DNA from 2 places in the Aeribacillus sp. FSL K6-8394 genome. Region 2 is predicted to be linked to the other one. Evidence: predicted binding sites of a transcription regulator. Region 2 holds the regulator's gene; the other holds the start of a gene.
What was found. Region 2 encodes LexA, which represses DNA repair genes until DNA is damaged. Its sites were predicted from a motif close to CGAACATATGTTCG; they were not measured.
Positions count from the first base shown of each region.

Region 1: recA (recombinase RecA) is a predicted target of LexA. The motif match lies at 3,653-3,666, and genes of this name have one in related genera.

Region 1 covers NZ_JBBPAA010000001.1:1,112,211-1,119,802, forward strand. The annotation lists gene NSR00_RS05080 (TIGR00282 family metallophosphoesterase) at 1-647, opposite strand, end outside; gene rny (ribonuclease Y) at 730-2,289, opposite strand; gene recA (recombinase RecA) at 2,537-3,577, opposite strand; gene NSR00_RS05095 (competence/damage-inducible protein A) at 3,714-4,973, opposite strand; gene pgsA (CDP-diacylglycerol--glycerol-3-phosphate 3-phosphatidyltransferase) at 4,992-5,570, opposite strand; gene NSR00_RS05105 (helix-turn-helix domain-containing protein) at 5,625-6,512, opposite strand; gene NSR00_RS05110 (YmfK family protein) at 6,528-7,322, opposite strand; gene NSR00_RS05115 (DUF3243 domain-containing protein) at 7,469-7,592, opposite strand, start outside.
Region 2 covers NZ_JBBPAA010000001.1:962,718-970,309, reverse strand. The annotation lists gene NSR00_RS04480 (LOG family protein) at 1-46, shown strand, start outside; gene NSR00_RS04475 (lysophospholipid acyltransferase family protein) at 130-714, opposite strand; gene gdhA (NADP-specific glutamate dehydrogenase) at 1,446-2,825, opposite strand; gene lexA (transcriptional repressor LexA) at 3,155-3,778, opposite strand; gene yneA (cell division suppressor protein YneA) at 3,938-4,252, shown strand; gene NSR00_RS04455 (YneB family resolvase-like protein) at 4,271-4,921, shown strand; gene NSR00_RS04450 (DUF896 domain-containing protein) at 4,997-5,227, shown strand; gene tkt (transketolase) at 5,300-7,309, shown strand; gene sirA (sporulation inhibitor of replication protein SirA) at 7,423-7,592, shown strand, end outside.

The DNA of each region.
Region 1 (7,592 bases), 150 kb from region 2:
TTTTTTAATACTGCTTCCCTGTCAACTCCTAAAATACCGTCATATGGTCCTGTCATCCCGACATCGGTAATAAATGCCGTTCCTTTATCTAAAATTCTTTCATCGGCAGTTTGAACGTGTGTATGAGTGCCAACCACTGCGGAAACTTTCCCATCCAAATACCAGCCCATCGCTTGTTTTTCGCTCGTTGCTTCCGCATGAAAATCAACAAAAATATATGGAGTTCTTTTCTTCGCTTCTTGAATCAATTCATCCGCTTTCCGAAAAGGGCAATCGATTGCCGGCAAAAATGTTCTTCCCTGGAGGTTTATGACTGCAAGCTCTTTTCCATCCGCTTCCACGTACACGATTCCTTTTCCTGGTGTTCCTTCAGGAAAGTTAGCCGGTCGAACCAACGCTTTTGCTTCATCGATAAATTCAAAAATTTCTTTTTTATCCCAAGTATGGTTGCCCATTGTCACTGCCTGAACTCCCAATGAAAGAAGCTTCTGGTAAATTTTCATAGTTATTCCTTTGCCATGTGCAGAATTTTCACCATTGACAATTGTTACTTCAGGATTATATTTTTTCTTCAGCTTCGGCAAATATTGTTCAACCATTTCTCTCCCTTTTGCTCCTACCACATCGCCCACAAATAAAACTTTCATGATGAATTCCTTTCTAAATGTTTATTATATAGTTTTGCATAAATTGAAAAAAAAATAAAGCGGCACATTTTCATGTACCACTTTATTTGGCATATTCAACCGCACGAGTTTCCCTAATGACGGTCACTTTAATATGTCCAGGGTAGTCAAGCTCTTCTTCGATCCGCTTGCGAATATCTCTTGCTAATCGATGAGCTTCTAAATCATCTATTGCATCCGGTTTTACCATGATGCGAACTTCGCGGCCTGCTTGAATGGCGTACGATTTTTCCACACCTTCAAACGACTCGGAAATTTCCTCCAATTTTTCAAGCCTGCGAATATAATTTTCAAGCGTTTCACTGCGGGCACCCGGCCGTGCTGCCGATAAAGCATCAGCCGCTGCAACTAAAACCGCAATTACCGATGTCGGTTCTTCATCCCCATGATGGGAAGCAATGCTGTTGATGACAACCGGGTGTTCTTTATACTTCGTTGCCAGCTCCACGCCGATTTCAACATGGCTTCCTTCTACTTCGTGGTCAATGGCTTTTCCGATGTCGTGCAGAAGCCCTGCACGTCTTGCAAGGATTTGATCCTCACCTAATTCGGCAGCCATCAATCCGGTTAAAAAGGCAACCTCTATTGAATGCTTCAGCACGTTCTGGCCATAGCTCGTTCGAAATTTCAATCTGCCTAAAATTTTGATCAAATCCGGATGAAGACCGTGAACGCCAACTTCAAATGTCGTTTGTTCTCCGATTTCCCTAATATGCTCGTCCACTTCACGCCGCGATTTTTCCACCATTTCTTCAATTCGCGCTGGATGAATGCGCCCGTCTTGAACAAGCTTGTCAAGCGCAATTCTTGCTGTTTCACGGCGAATCGGATCAAATCCTGATAAAATAACCGCTTCCGGTGTATCGTCGATGATGAGGTCGATCCCTGTCAACGTTTCTAGAGTGCGGATATTTCTTCCTTCTCTGCCGATAATTCTCCCTTTCATTTCGTCATTTGGCAAATTCACAACAGAAACGGTCGTTTCAGCCACATGATCTGCTGCACAACGCTGTATAGCAAGGGAAAGAATTGCCTTTGCTTTTTTGTCTGCTTCTTCTTTCGCCTTTGTTTCTGCTTCTTTCACCATTACAGCAATATCATGAGAAAGTTCCTTTTCCACTCGTTCAAGGATGATTTGTTTCGCCTCTTCACGAGATAAACCCGAAATGCGTTCAAGCTCTATTTGTCCTTCTTGCACCATCTTTTCCACTTTGCTTTCCATCTCTTCAATATGCTGTTGTCTTTCATTTAGAGAATCTTCTTTTTTATCTAGCATCGCCTCACGCTTATCTAATGATTCATCTTTTCGATCGAGATTCTCCTCTTTTTGCATTAAACGGTTTTCTTGTTTTTGAAGTTCATTTCTTCTTTCGCGAATTTCTTTTTCTACTTCCAAACGAAGCTTATGAATTTCATCCTTTGCTTCCAGAAGCGCTTCTTTTTTCGTTGCTTCAGCTTCACGCTTAGCATCTTCAAGAATTTGTTCCGCGGCGTTTTTTGCACCCGCTATTTTCGCTTCAGCAATGGATTTTCGAACAAAATAACCAACAACTGCACCGACGATTAGGCCAAGCAAAATGGAGATGATTTCAATGAGTTCCATTCTTTCACCTCCTCTTGCTATGAACTTGTCACAAAGAAAGTGTCGGCATTACACATTTACTCTCCCGATAACATTTTCCAAAAAAATATGTTAAATATATTGCAAAAATGAAAAAATATACATATCCATTTTAAATGTGGGAATAACCCTTGTCAAGTTTTCATCTTGTCGAACAAAGGATGGGGCTTTTTTGATCAAAAAAATAAGACCGGCTACTTCGCCAGCCTTACGCTAAGATGTGCGTACATTATTCATCCAAAAGCTCGAACGTTTCCTGCCCCTCTTGCACAGGTTCATTCGTTTCAAGGCCATATGCCTTGCGAATTTCTTGCTGAATGGCATCGCGAATATCCGGATTTTCGCGCAAAAATTGCTTTGCATTTTCTCTTCCCTGTCCTAAACGCTCCTCTTGGTAAGAATACCACGAACCGCTTTTTTGTATAATATCCAATTCCGTTCCCAGGTCGATGATTTCTCCTTCTTTTGAAATCCCTTCCCCGTACATGATATCAACTTCTGCCGTTCTAAAAGGAGGCGCTACTTTGTTCTTGACAACTTTAATTTTCGTTTTGTTTCCTACCATATCATTTCCTTGTTTCAGTTGTTCAGCTCTGCGCACTTCAAGGCGGACAGATGAGTAAAATTTCAGCGCGCGTCCCCCTGGAGTTGTCTCGGGATTTCCGAACATGACGCCCACTTTTTCCCTTATTTGATTAATAAAAATCGCAATGGTTTTCGACTTGCTGATGGCTCCTGAAAGCTTCCGAAGCGCTTGCGACATAAGACGCGCCTGCAATCCGACATGCGCATCGCCCATTTCGCCTTCAATTTCCGCTTTTGGAACGAGTGCTGCGACCGAGTCAATGACAATGATGTCGACTGCACCGCTGCGAACGAGAGCTTCTGCAATCTCAAGAGCCTGCTCGCCGGTATCGGGCTGCGACAAAAGCAGTTCATCAATATTAACACCTAAATTTTGCGCATAAACAGGGTCGAGCGCATGTTCCGCATCGATGAACGCTGCTTGCCCGCCTAGAGCTTGAACTTCAGCAATGGCATGAAGGGCCACTGTCGTTTTACCGGAGCTTTCCGGTCCATATATTTCAATAATCCGACCTCGAGGATATCCGCCGACGCCAAGAGCTGCATCCAATGCCAGCGATCCGCTTGGAACTGTTGAAACTTTTCGCTCAGCTTGTTCTCCAAGCTTCATTATCGAACCTTTTCCGAATTGTTTTTCAATCTGTTTTAACGCCATTTCCAAGGCAGCTTGACGATCATGATTCAATACAATTTCCTCCTTAAAAAATTGATAGCTTCAAACTAAATATACCGTGTTTTTTCCTGTTTGCCAAGAAAAAAGGGAACATTTATTCGTTTTTTAATTTTCATTATATAAAAATTAAAAAACCGGATGAAGACGCTCATAACCGGTTTTCCATTTCCTTTATTACATTCATTACATAGTAGCAGCCATAATTTGCCGTTCTGTGCCTGATCCCTTCCCGAGTACCGGAAAGATGAAGCTCAAAAACTGCTGTCGGCCGATCGTCGAATTGAATGCCGATATAGACAGTTCCAACTTCTTTTCCTTCAGAAGGATCAGGTCCTGCCACTCCCGTAAAGCTGATGCCGATATTGCTGCCGGTCAATTTTTTTATATTTTCCGCCATTTCTTTCGCACATTCAGAGCTAACGGCTCCTTTTGTTTTCAACGTTTCTTCCGACACGCCAAGAACATGCTGCTTCACTTCGTTTGTATAGCAGACAATTCCTCCAAGCACAATATTCGAAGCGCCCGGAAAATGGGTCAGCTGTTCGGAAAAAAGACCGCCCGTCAAACTTTCTGCAGCCGAAATAGTATATTGCTTTTCTTTTAAAAGCTTCATAAGCTGCTCTTGGATCGAAGTTTCACCGTGTCCATAAAAATATCGGCCGACACGGCTTAAAATCTTTTTTTCTGTTTCGTCAATCAGCTTCAGCGCAGTCGACTCATCTTCATGTTTTGCTGTCAGGCGCAATGTTACTTCGCCGTCTTTTGCTAGCGGCGCGATGGTCGGATTTGTTTGCTGATCAATCAGATCCTCTATATCTGTTTCAAGCTGAGATTCGCCGATGCCAAAGAAACGAAGCACACGCGAGATGATTTTTTCTTTTAACCCGTAATGATATTGCAAAAACGGCACACCGTAGTTGATAAACATCGGCTTCATTTCTTTCGGAACACCCGGCATGAGCAAATATATAATTCCGTTCGCCTCTAACGCCATTCCTGGCGCCATTCCGTAATGATTTGGTAAAACAGTAGAACCTTCCAAAACTAATGCTTGTTTCCGATTGTTTTCCGACATTGTCCGTTTCGTCCGTTTAAAAAAATCCTCAATGTTTTTCATCGCCGCCTCGTCGATCACGAGGCGTTTATTCAAAATACGTGCAATCGTTTCTTTCGTCAAATCATCTTTTGTCGGGCCGAGCCCGCCGGTAAAAATGATGCAATTCGACCGTTTTTTTGCCGTTTCGATCGTATGCTTGAGCCTCTCAGCATTGTCTCCAACGACCGTATGATAAAAAACATTAACACCTATTTCAGCAAGCTTTTTTGATATAAATTGGGCGTTTGTGTTGGCGATCTGTCCAAGCAACAGTTCTGAACCGACAGCAATAATTTCAGCATTTACATTCATACATTTTCCTCCACATGGTTATTTCGAATTGACAAACGCGTGTTTATTTTTCATGAAATAGTCCCATCCAGATAAAATGGTAAAAAAGAGCGCAACCCACAAAGCAATGTCTGCAAATGGAAACGAAATCCATTCAAAAGGTATATTATGTAAAAGCAAAGCGGAAATAGCCACAATCTGCGTCCATGTTTTTATTTTGCCGAGCATATTAGCTGCTACGACTTCTCCTTCCCCAGCCAGAACTAAACGCAATCCGGTTACGGCAAATTCACGGCTGATGATCAGAATGACAATCCAAGACGGAGCAGCACCTATTTCCACCAATATGATGAGAGCAGAAGAAACGAGCAATTTATCGGCAAGAGGATCTAAAAACTTTCCTAAATTTGTCACAAGTCCAAGCTTGCGTGCATAATATCCATCAATCCAATCGGTCGTCGAAGCTAAAATAAAAATGAGGGCACCAACGACATGATTGACAGGAATAACTACTTCACCGACCGACCAATTTCCCCAGTTAAAATCGCCAAGCATCACAATCATAAATATTGGAATTAGCATAATTCTTGATACAGTGATTCGATTAGGCAAATTCATTTTGTACCTCCACTAGCATAAAGTAAGAAAGAATAAGCCATCTCGTACGATGACTTATTCATCCTTGTTATTTAAAATGATAATATCCTGCCGAACCATTTTATTCGGGTCCGTTTCATAAGAAACGGCTTCTCCATTCACTTGAATGGTCGTAAATCGAGCATCGCCTATAACGATTTTTGCTTCTTCTTCCGCTGTTACATCAACCGTTTTCTGCTCATTTTGTCGCATCATTCCTGCAAAAAACGATTTTCCTTTTCCGTTCTTCACTTCTATCCACGAATTCCCATTGGTTGAAATATCGATCACCAATTTGTCCGCATTGGACAATTCATATACGGTTTCTTTCCCTCTTACTTCTTTTACCGTCAATGTTGGCTTCGTTTCATTTTCGGCGTTCTCTTCTTTTTTCTCCTCTTGTTCTGTTTCTTCAACCGAACGGTCTTTTTCATCGACAATATTATTTTGCTCTTTTTTCTCAGGCTCCACGCCAGAGGTTTCTATTTTGACGGATTTTGTATCGTCCTCCGTCTGAACGCCTTCATCTGTGCTTCCACGCTGGGAAAGCACCCAAACGATAATCGCCACCAAAATAATAACAGCGATGACGGCAAGCTTCGGTAACAGCTCTAAAAATTTGGAAGCCGGCTTTGGAAGCTCTTTATGCGTTTGAACGCGGGACAATTTCTCAGGTATCTCATCATATGTACTTGGTATTTCATTTTTATACTGTTCAAATAAAACATCCGGATCAAGGTCAACCGCTTCCGCGTATTGTTTAATAAACGCACGCACATAAAAATTCCCCGGCATGATCGAGTAGTTTCCTTCCTCAATGCCGATTAAATAGCGCTTTTGAATTTTAGTTATTTCCTGCAAGTCATCGAGTGAAATGTTTTTTTCCAGCCTAGCTTGTCTCAGATGGTTACCTAACTCGCTCAAAACGCACCCACCTTTCTAAAAATCAAATCCATTATAAATTGAGTGGCCAAACGGCTGATGATTATTTTCTACAACGTCATACGTAATTTCTTCATCAGGGTGATGTCTTAGTTCAATAATGTAGTCGAAATCATCCAAAGTATATTCGGAGCTCTGAACGAAAATATCTGGATGCTCCACGACTTTCGTTGCCGGAAGCTGCATCACTTCCCGAACTAATTGCAAATGCTGTTCAGAGCCTCTTTTCATCGTGACGATTCCATCTAAAATAAACACGTTATCTGTCCGGTATTCATCAGCAATCAGCCTTTCCCGGACAGTTTGCTTCAGCATGGTTGAAGAGAGAAAAAGCCATCTTTTATTCGCACAGACGCTCGCCGCTACGATCGATTCTGTTTTTCCGACACGCGGCATTCCGCGTATGCCGATTAATTTATGACCGTCTTGTTTAAAGAGCTCGGCCATAAAATCAACGAGAATACCAAGCTCATCGCGAACAAAACGGAACGTCTTTTTATCATCTGCATCCCGTTGAATATAAAAGCCATGACGGACAGCAAGACGATCTCTCAGCTTAGGCTGCCGCAATTTTGTCACTGTTATGTTGTCCATCGTATTCAGAATAGATTCAAGCCTTTTAATTTGTTCAATCGTTTCGCAGCGCAGAAGCATCCCGCGGCGCATATCATCAACGCCGTTAATCGTAACGATATTAATGTTCAGCATACCGAGCAAAGACGAAACATCTCCCAGCAGCCCCGGCCGGTTTTTTTGAATTTTATATTCTAAATACCATTCAGTTTTTTCCACCTTCAAAGACCCCCAAATAACACACCTATAAATTTATAATAAATCATTTTAGATAAAGAAGAAAGGATAATTGCAAGGAAAAAATAAAGGGCATCTTGGTCATTTCACCAAGTGCCCTAACTTGACAGTAATAAATGAAAAACATCCTAATGGACGCTGTCATTTTGAACAAGTTTCACCATCATGTTGGCGATTGCATGTTGCTCCTCTTTTGAAGCGACACTCCACAGATCGTGAAGAATTTTTTCTTCAGGGTTTTTCGGCTCCACT
Region 2 (7,592 bases):
CAAACCGCCTTTGAAGACAAATAAGTGGATCGAACTAGATCGATAAATGAAAATATCAGAACTTTACTTCGCCTTTAGCTTTCTGATCAGTTTGTCTAAAAATGACAAGCTGATCAGAAACGTCAATGTTTAGTCGTTTATGCTTTTTTCAAGAGCTTTCAGCTTATGTTCAAGCTGTTGAAGCGCATCATCAATTTGATTTGCATTTTTTTCTAAATAGATTGGTTCGCCAAATGCAACGACAGCTTTTTTCCCGGCAAAAAAATCTTTTAAACTTTTTGGACCATGATAGGTTGCAGGCAATATGGGAACGCCGGCTTTTATCGCAATTGTAACCGCGCCTCTTTTTAAAGGAACTTCCTCGTCTGTTCTTGTGCCGCTCGGGAAAATTCCAACAACTTTATTTTCTTTTAACAGTTTCAAAGGAATTTTTAGTGCGCTCGGTCCAGGATTTTCACGATTAACTGGAAAAGCATGCATCTTTTTCAAAAACCAACCTATGAGCGTGTTCTGAAACAATTCTTTTTTGGCCATATAATGGACATGAATTGGAAAAAGTGCTGCGGCGAGCAAGACTACATCTACCCAGCTGCGATGAGAGCATGTAACAATAAAACGATGGTCTGCCGGAATATGCTGCTTGCCTTTGACTTCTAGCAAACTAAAAATTTTAATGATCAATATTGCAAGTTTTCCTGCTAAATGATAAATCATTTTGTTCCCCCCCGAATGATTTCCAGAAATATGTTTGCGTTGCAAAAGATCTGTATTTTCGGTTAGGGCGCATGTCGATTTTGTCTGCGTTCAGTTTAGCATTTTTACGTGATGCATGTAAAGTCGGTAGTACATCGTCAACGAATCGTCTTATCCAAAGTCAGTCAGTGAAAATACCGCCGTTTCATTGGAGGATGGGCAGCCGTATTCGGTGTTTTTTAGATGAACAAGTATTTGTGCTGAAGGTTATTGGCGCTGGATAGAAGGAGCAACCATATCAATAATAAAATGCTTTAATTTGAAAAATCAATTTTAATAGCAGTTACTTTGTTTCTATAAATTTTATACTTGATGATACAAAATATTGAGAGTAAAGAAGAGAAGAAGCAGAAAAACAAACATCAGTGCAATCTGTCTTTTTTATTTAAAAAGCAAGAGAGATAATCAATCCAGGCATCAGCGTAAAAAAATATGTAAGATAATCTGACATAAAACTTCAATTCTCTCATTGAATGGGATACACTGATAGGGAAAAATTTGATCCAATCGTGGAAATAAAGAAGAGTGAATTTGGATCGGTGTGATATCAATTTCTATTCACTCAAGTTAAGATGGGGTATTATAGTGAGCATGATGAATCGCCAAAGCAGGGTAGGTAAAGCTTTAGCGATTATCATATATGTTTACTCACTATAAAGAATAAATGATGGAAATGACCATTTTTCTATCTTTTAAATGACTCCTTGTTCTACCATTGCATCAGCGACTTTTTTAAATCCTGCAATGTTAGCGCCGACGACAAGATTTCCGGAGCAGCCGTATTCATTTGCAGCGTTGACGCAATTTCGGTAAATGTTCTTCATGATATCACGTAATTTTGCGTCGACATCTTCAAAGCTCCAAGATAATCTTGCGCTGTTTTGAGCCATTTCTAATGCTGAAACAGCAACTCCGCCTGCGTTAGCAGCTTTTGCAGGTCCAAAAAGAATATTGTTTGATAAAAACACGTCGATCGCTTCTAATGTAGACGGCATGTTGGCGCCTTCTCCAACAGCTTTGAGTCCGTTGGAAACAAGGAGTTCAGCTGATTTTTTATCGATTTCATTTTGAGTAGCGCATGGGAGGGCAATATCGCACGGAATGGACCAAATTCCGGAACAGCCTTCATAATATTCTGCATGAGGATGTTCATTTACATATTCTTTAATTCTTTTTCTTTCAACTTCTTTTAACCTTCTAACCGTTTCAAGATTAATTCCATTTTTATCAAAAATGTAGCCATCAGAGTCGCTGCATGCGACAACTTTTGCACCTAATTGTGTTGCTTTTTCAATCGCATATATGGCAACGTTCCCAGAACCAGAGACAACAACTGTGCTTCCTTTGAAGCTTAATCCATGGTCTTTAAGCATTTCTTCAACAAAATAAACAGTTCCATACCCTGTAGCTTCGGTTCTCGCTAGGCTTCCGCCGTAACCAATGCCTTTTCCGGTTAACACACCAGCTTCAAATCCGCCGCGTATTCTTTTATATTGGCCAAACAAGTATCCGATCTCTCTTGCGCCAACTCCAATATCACCGGCAGGAACGTCAATATCTGGTCCAATATGTTTGTAAAGCTCTGTCATAAAGCTTTGTGTAAATCTCATAATTTCCCCATCTGATTTACCTTTCGGATCAAAATCAGATCCGCCTTTTCCTCCGCCGATCGGCTGCCCAGTCAATGAATTTTTGAAGATTTGTTCAAATCCTAAAAATTTAATAATGCTGGCGTTGACGGTCGGGTGAAAGCGCAAGCCTCCTTTATATGGCCCAATTGCACTATTATATTGCACTCTAAATCCGCGGTTTACACGCACTTTTCCTTCGTCATCCACCCATGGAACGCGAAAAATGATCAATCTTTCCGGCTCAACAATTCTTTCAAGTATTCCGTGCTTTATATATGTAGGATGTTGAGCAAATACAGGCACAAGCGAGTCAAATATTTCTTTTACAGCTTGAAGAAACTCAGGCTCATTCGGATTTTTTTCTTGCACGGATTGAAATACTTCATTGACATATTGCTTTGCATTTTCCAATTCACTTTGTTTCATAAGTAATTGATTCATAGCACCTCTCCTATACCTAAAATTTAAGCAGTTAGAAGAATTCAAACAATTCAGTAAATCATCCCGGCACTGGCTAAGGAAGCGAAATCTACAATAAAAAATTCTACAACAAAATAAATCAAAAAACAATGACTGTTGAGAATTGTTGCATAATAGCTTTGCATGCAGGCGCGGAGAAGGCGCCTGAAATTTGTTTCATTGAATCTAGCTTGTCTGCATACATATTGATTAGAAAACATTTTTAAAAATTTAACATCGCTAAGAGAGGGAATTTTGAAAATTTTATAAAAAGAAAAAGGATGCCTCACCTGTTTTGAGACATCGAATATTCAGTGTATGGAACGGTATAGCCCGATCACTTTTCCGAGTATTGTCACATTTTTTAAAATAATCGGTTCCATTGTTGGGTTTTCCGGCTGAAGCCGTATAAAGTCTTTTTCTTTGAAAAACCTTTTTACGGTCGCTTCATTGTCGTCTGTGAGCGCGACAACGATGTCGCCGTTATTGGCTGTTTGCTGCTGTCTGACAATAACTAAATCTCCGTCCAGAATGCCTGCTTCGATCATGCTTTCTCCGACTACTTCAAGCATGAAAAGTTGATCATCACCTGATGCAATATGATTCGGAAGCGGAAAATATTCTTCGATGTTTTCAACGGCAGTGATCGGAATACCAGCCGTCACTTTTCCTATGACCGGCACGTTGATCACATTGTTTGTTAGAAGGTGGCTGCCATCATCGTCCAAAATTTCAATGGCTCTCGGCTTTGTGGGGTCTCTTCTAATCAGTCCTTTGCTCTCAAGCTTTGCTAAATGCCCGTGAACAGTTGAACTGGAGGCAAGACCGACCGCTTCGCCGATTTCTCTTACAGAGGGAGGGTATCCTTTCTTTTTTACTTCCTCCTTAATGAAGTTCAAAATATCTTGTTGTCTCTTAGATAATTTTGTTGACATGTCAAGCACCTCAGTCATATCAATTTGTGTCGATTATAGCATGATTTTTCCAAAAAAGCAAACGTAAGTTCGAATATTTGCTTGACAGAAACATGTGTTCCCTTTTATACTTAAAAACAAAAAACCGAACAAATATTCTGTTTCAGGGGGCGGTTCTATATGGATAAATTATCATGGTCTTACATCGTTTCTTTTTTCCTTGTCATCATGGCGGCAGTTTTGGCGATTTCGTATACTGGAGAAAGGGAAGAGCTCGATCATTATTTGGAGGTTCAAGTGAAGGAAGGGGACAGTTTGTGGAAAATCGCTGATGAATATAAAGAATATGACAATATGTCTCATTCAGAGTTTGTTAAATGGGTTCAGGAGCGAAACAATCTCCAAAGCCTTGTTGTAAAACCGGGGGAAACAATCGTCATTCCGATTGAAAAAAATAAATACTACAATGCTGAATATTTGGCAAACAAAGAATAACCGCAAGGAGCATTTAACATGAGAGCAGTCGTTTATGCAAGAGTCAGCACTGAAAAAGATGAGCAGGAAACATCTTTGAAAAGACAGAAGGACGAGCTGTTAAAGCTCGCAGCTGAAAACGGTATGGAAGTTGTTGAAGTGATAGAAGAAAAAGCGAGCGGGTATGATGTTGATCGTGAAGGGGTTTTTCAACTGCTGGAATTGATTGAGGAGAAAGATATTGAAGCGGTATTAATACAGGATGAAACAAGAATTGGCAGAGGGAATGCCAAAATCGCCATTGTCCATTCCATTTTGAAACAAGGTGTGAAAATTTTCACCGCTGCCCATCGCGGGGAGATGGAACTGTCTGAATCAGACACGATGGTGCTTGAAATCATAGGAATTGTCGAAGAATATCAACGAAAAATTCATAATTTGAAAATAAAGCGGGGAATGTTGAGAGCTATACAAAATGGGTACAGGCCTGAAAAAAATTTAAAGAATAGAAATTCTTCCTATAAAAGAGAGCGAAAAGAAGTTCCGATCGAGGAGATTGACCGATTGCGGAAAAACGGCCTGACATTTTCAGAAATAGCGGCAACGTTAAGAGGATTCGGCTATGACGTTTCAAAAGCTACTGTCCATCGCAGATATCAACAATTTTTGTCAGAAAAAGGAGAATCATAGCAATAATTGTTGTCATTAGTGGTTGCATTTAGTATGATAAAAGAGCGCGGCAAAAATATACAAGGGGTTCAGCTTATGATTTCAAAAGAAAAACTTAACCGTATTAATGAACTATCTAAAAAGTCTAAGTCAGAAGGACTGACGCAAGAGGAAAAGCTTGAGCAGCAGCAATTAAGGCAGGAATATTTAGAGGCGTTTCGTCGGGATTTTCAAAACACCTTAAAAAATGTTACAGTGATTGATCCGAAAGGTAATGATGTTACACCGGAAAAATTGAAAAAATTAAAAAATAAAAGGCTGCATTAATGGATGGGGTGTTGCCTTATTACAACAATAAAGATAAGATTATAAACTGAAAATACAGATGAGAGGATGATAATGGTGACTCATTCCATTCAAGATTTATCCATCATGACGATTCGAACATTATCCATTGACGCGATTGAAAAGGCGAATTCCGGACATCCTGGAATGCCAATGGGCGCCGCACCAATGGCTTATGCGCTGTGGACGAAATTTATGAACATTAACCCTGAAAACCCTAATTGGTTTAATCGAGATCGCTTTGTTTTATCTGCCGGACATGGGTCGATGCTGCTTTACAGCTTGCTTCATTTATCGGGTTATGATCTTTCCATGGATGATATTAAGTCGTTTCGTCAATGGGGAAGCAAAACACCTGGACATCCTGAATACGGACATACACCTGGCGTTGACGCAACAACTGGACCATTAGGCCAAGGAATAGCAATGGCCGTTGGAATGGCGATGGCAGAACGTCATTTAGCAGCTACATACAATAAAGAAGGATACAATATTGTTGATCATTACACATACGTCATATGCGGTGACGGTGACTTAATGGAAGGGATTTCCTCTGAAGCAGCTTCCTTAGCTGGTCACTTGAAGCTTGGACGATTAATTGTTCTTTATGATTCGAATGATATTTCCCTAGATGGGGATTTAAATAAATCATTCTCAGAAAATGTAGAAGAGCGCTTTAAATCTATGGGCTGGCAAGTGCTGCGCGTTGAGGACGGCAACAACATTGAAGAGATTTCGAAAGCCGTTGAAGAAGCCAAATTGGATGAACAACGACCGACATTAATTGAAGTAAAAACAACAATCGGATATGGTTCGCCGAATAAAGCAGGCACTTCTTCCGTTCATGGTTCGCCGTTAGGTCCAGAAGAGACAAAATTGACAAAAGAAGCCTATGCATGGACATTTGAAGAAGATTTCTATGTTCCAGCAGAAGTTTATGAGCATTTTGAGAAAAATGTAAAAGAACGTGGAAAGCAGAAAGAAATTGAATGGAATAATTTGTTTGAAAAGTATGAGAAAGAATATCCTGAACTTGCAAAAGAGTTAAAGGCAGCAATCAATGGTGAATTGCCAGAAAATTGGGATCAATCTTTACCTTTTTATGAAGAAGGAAAAAGCGTTGCAACCCGTTCTTCTTCTGGAGAAGTATTAAATGCAATAGCTGAAAAAGTTCCTTATTTCTTTGGGGGATCTGCAGACTTAGCTGGATCAAACAAAACGACAATAAAAGGTTCAGGAGACTTTTCTGCGGAAGATTACAGCGGACGAAACATTTGGTTTGGTGTCAGAGAGTTTGCCATGGGAGCAGCATTGAACGGTATGGCTCTGCATGGAGGTTTACGTGTTTTTGGCGGAACGTTCTTTGTTTTCTCTGACTATTTGCGGCCAGCGATTCGTTTAGCAGCATTAATGAATCTCCCTGTAACTTACGTGTTCACTCATGACAGCATAGCGGTTGGAGAAGACGGACCAACACATGAGCCGATTGAACAATTAGCTTCTTTGAGAGCAATGCCGAATCTTTCTGTCATTCGTCCAGCTGATGGAAATGAAACAAGAGCTGCGTGGAAGGCTGCGCTGGAATCTAAATCAACACCGACTGCATTAGTATTAACGCGCCAAAATTTAGAAACTATTAAAGGTACGAAAGAAAATGCTGAAGAAGGTGTTGCAAAAGGCGCTTATGTCATTTCACCGGCGAAATCGGATCAACCGGATGCTCTTCTACTTGCATCAGGTTCAGAAGTAGCATTAGCTATTAAAGCTCAACAAATTCTTGCATCCGATGGAATTGATGTGCAAGTCGTCAGCATGCCGTCATGGGACCGTTTTGAAAAGCAATCAAAAGATTATAAAGAATCAGTTCTTCCTAGCAGCGTAACGAAGCGTCTTGCGATCGAAATGGCATCTTCGCTTGGCTGGGAGCGCTATGTCGGATCTGAAGGTGAAATCTTAGCTATCGACAAGTTTGGAGCATCTGCACCTGGGGAAAAAATTATAAGCGAGTACGGTTTTACTGTTGAAAATGTTGTCGAAAAAGTAAAAGAATTAGTTCGGAAATAATCGCCAAAATTAGTGCCTCTATCCGCCACCATAAGACAAACCTTTTACATTCCTTGCTTTATAATAGCAAAAAAGGAATGTAACAATGAGGTGAGCGCATGAGGCACTTTTATTTGTATTTGATAAAAAAGGAATTTGCTGAGCATTTTTATCATAGGGAATCGAAAATTTTTCAGTTATATCAAGAATTTTTTTGGACAAGGAAAACGCATCCTATTTTTGAACAATTGGAAAGGCAAGTCAATTATATTTCAAGAGCCATTCCCATTTCAGAAATAGATTT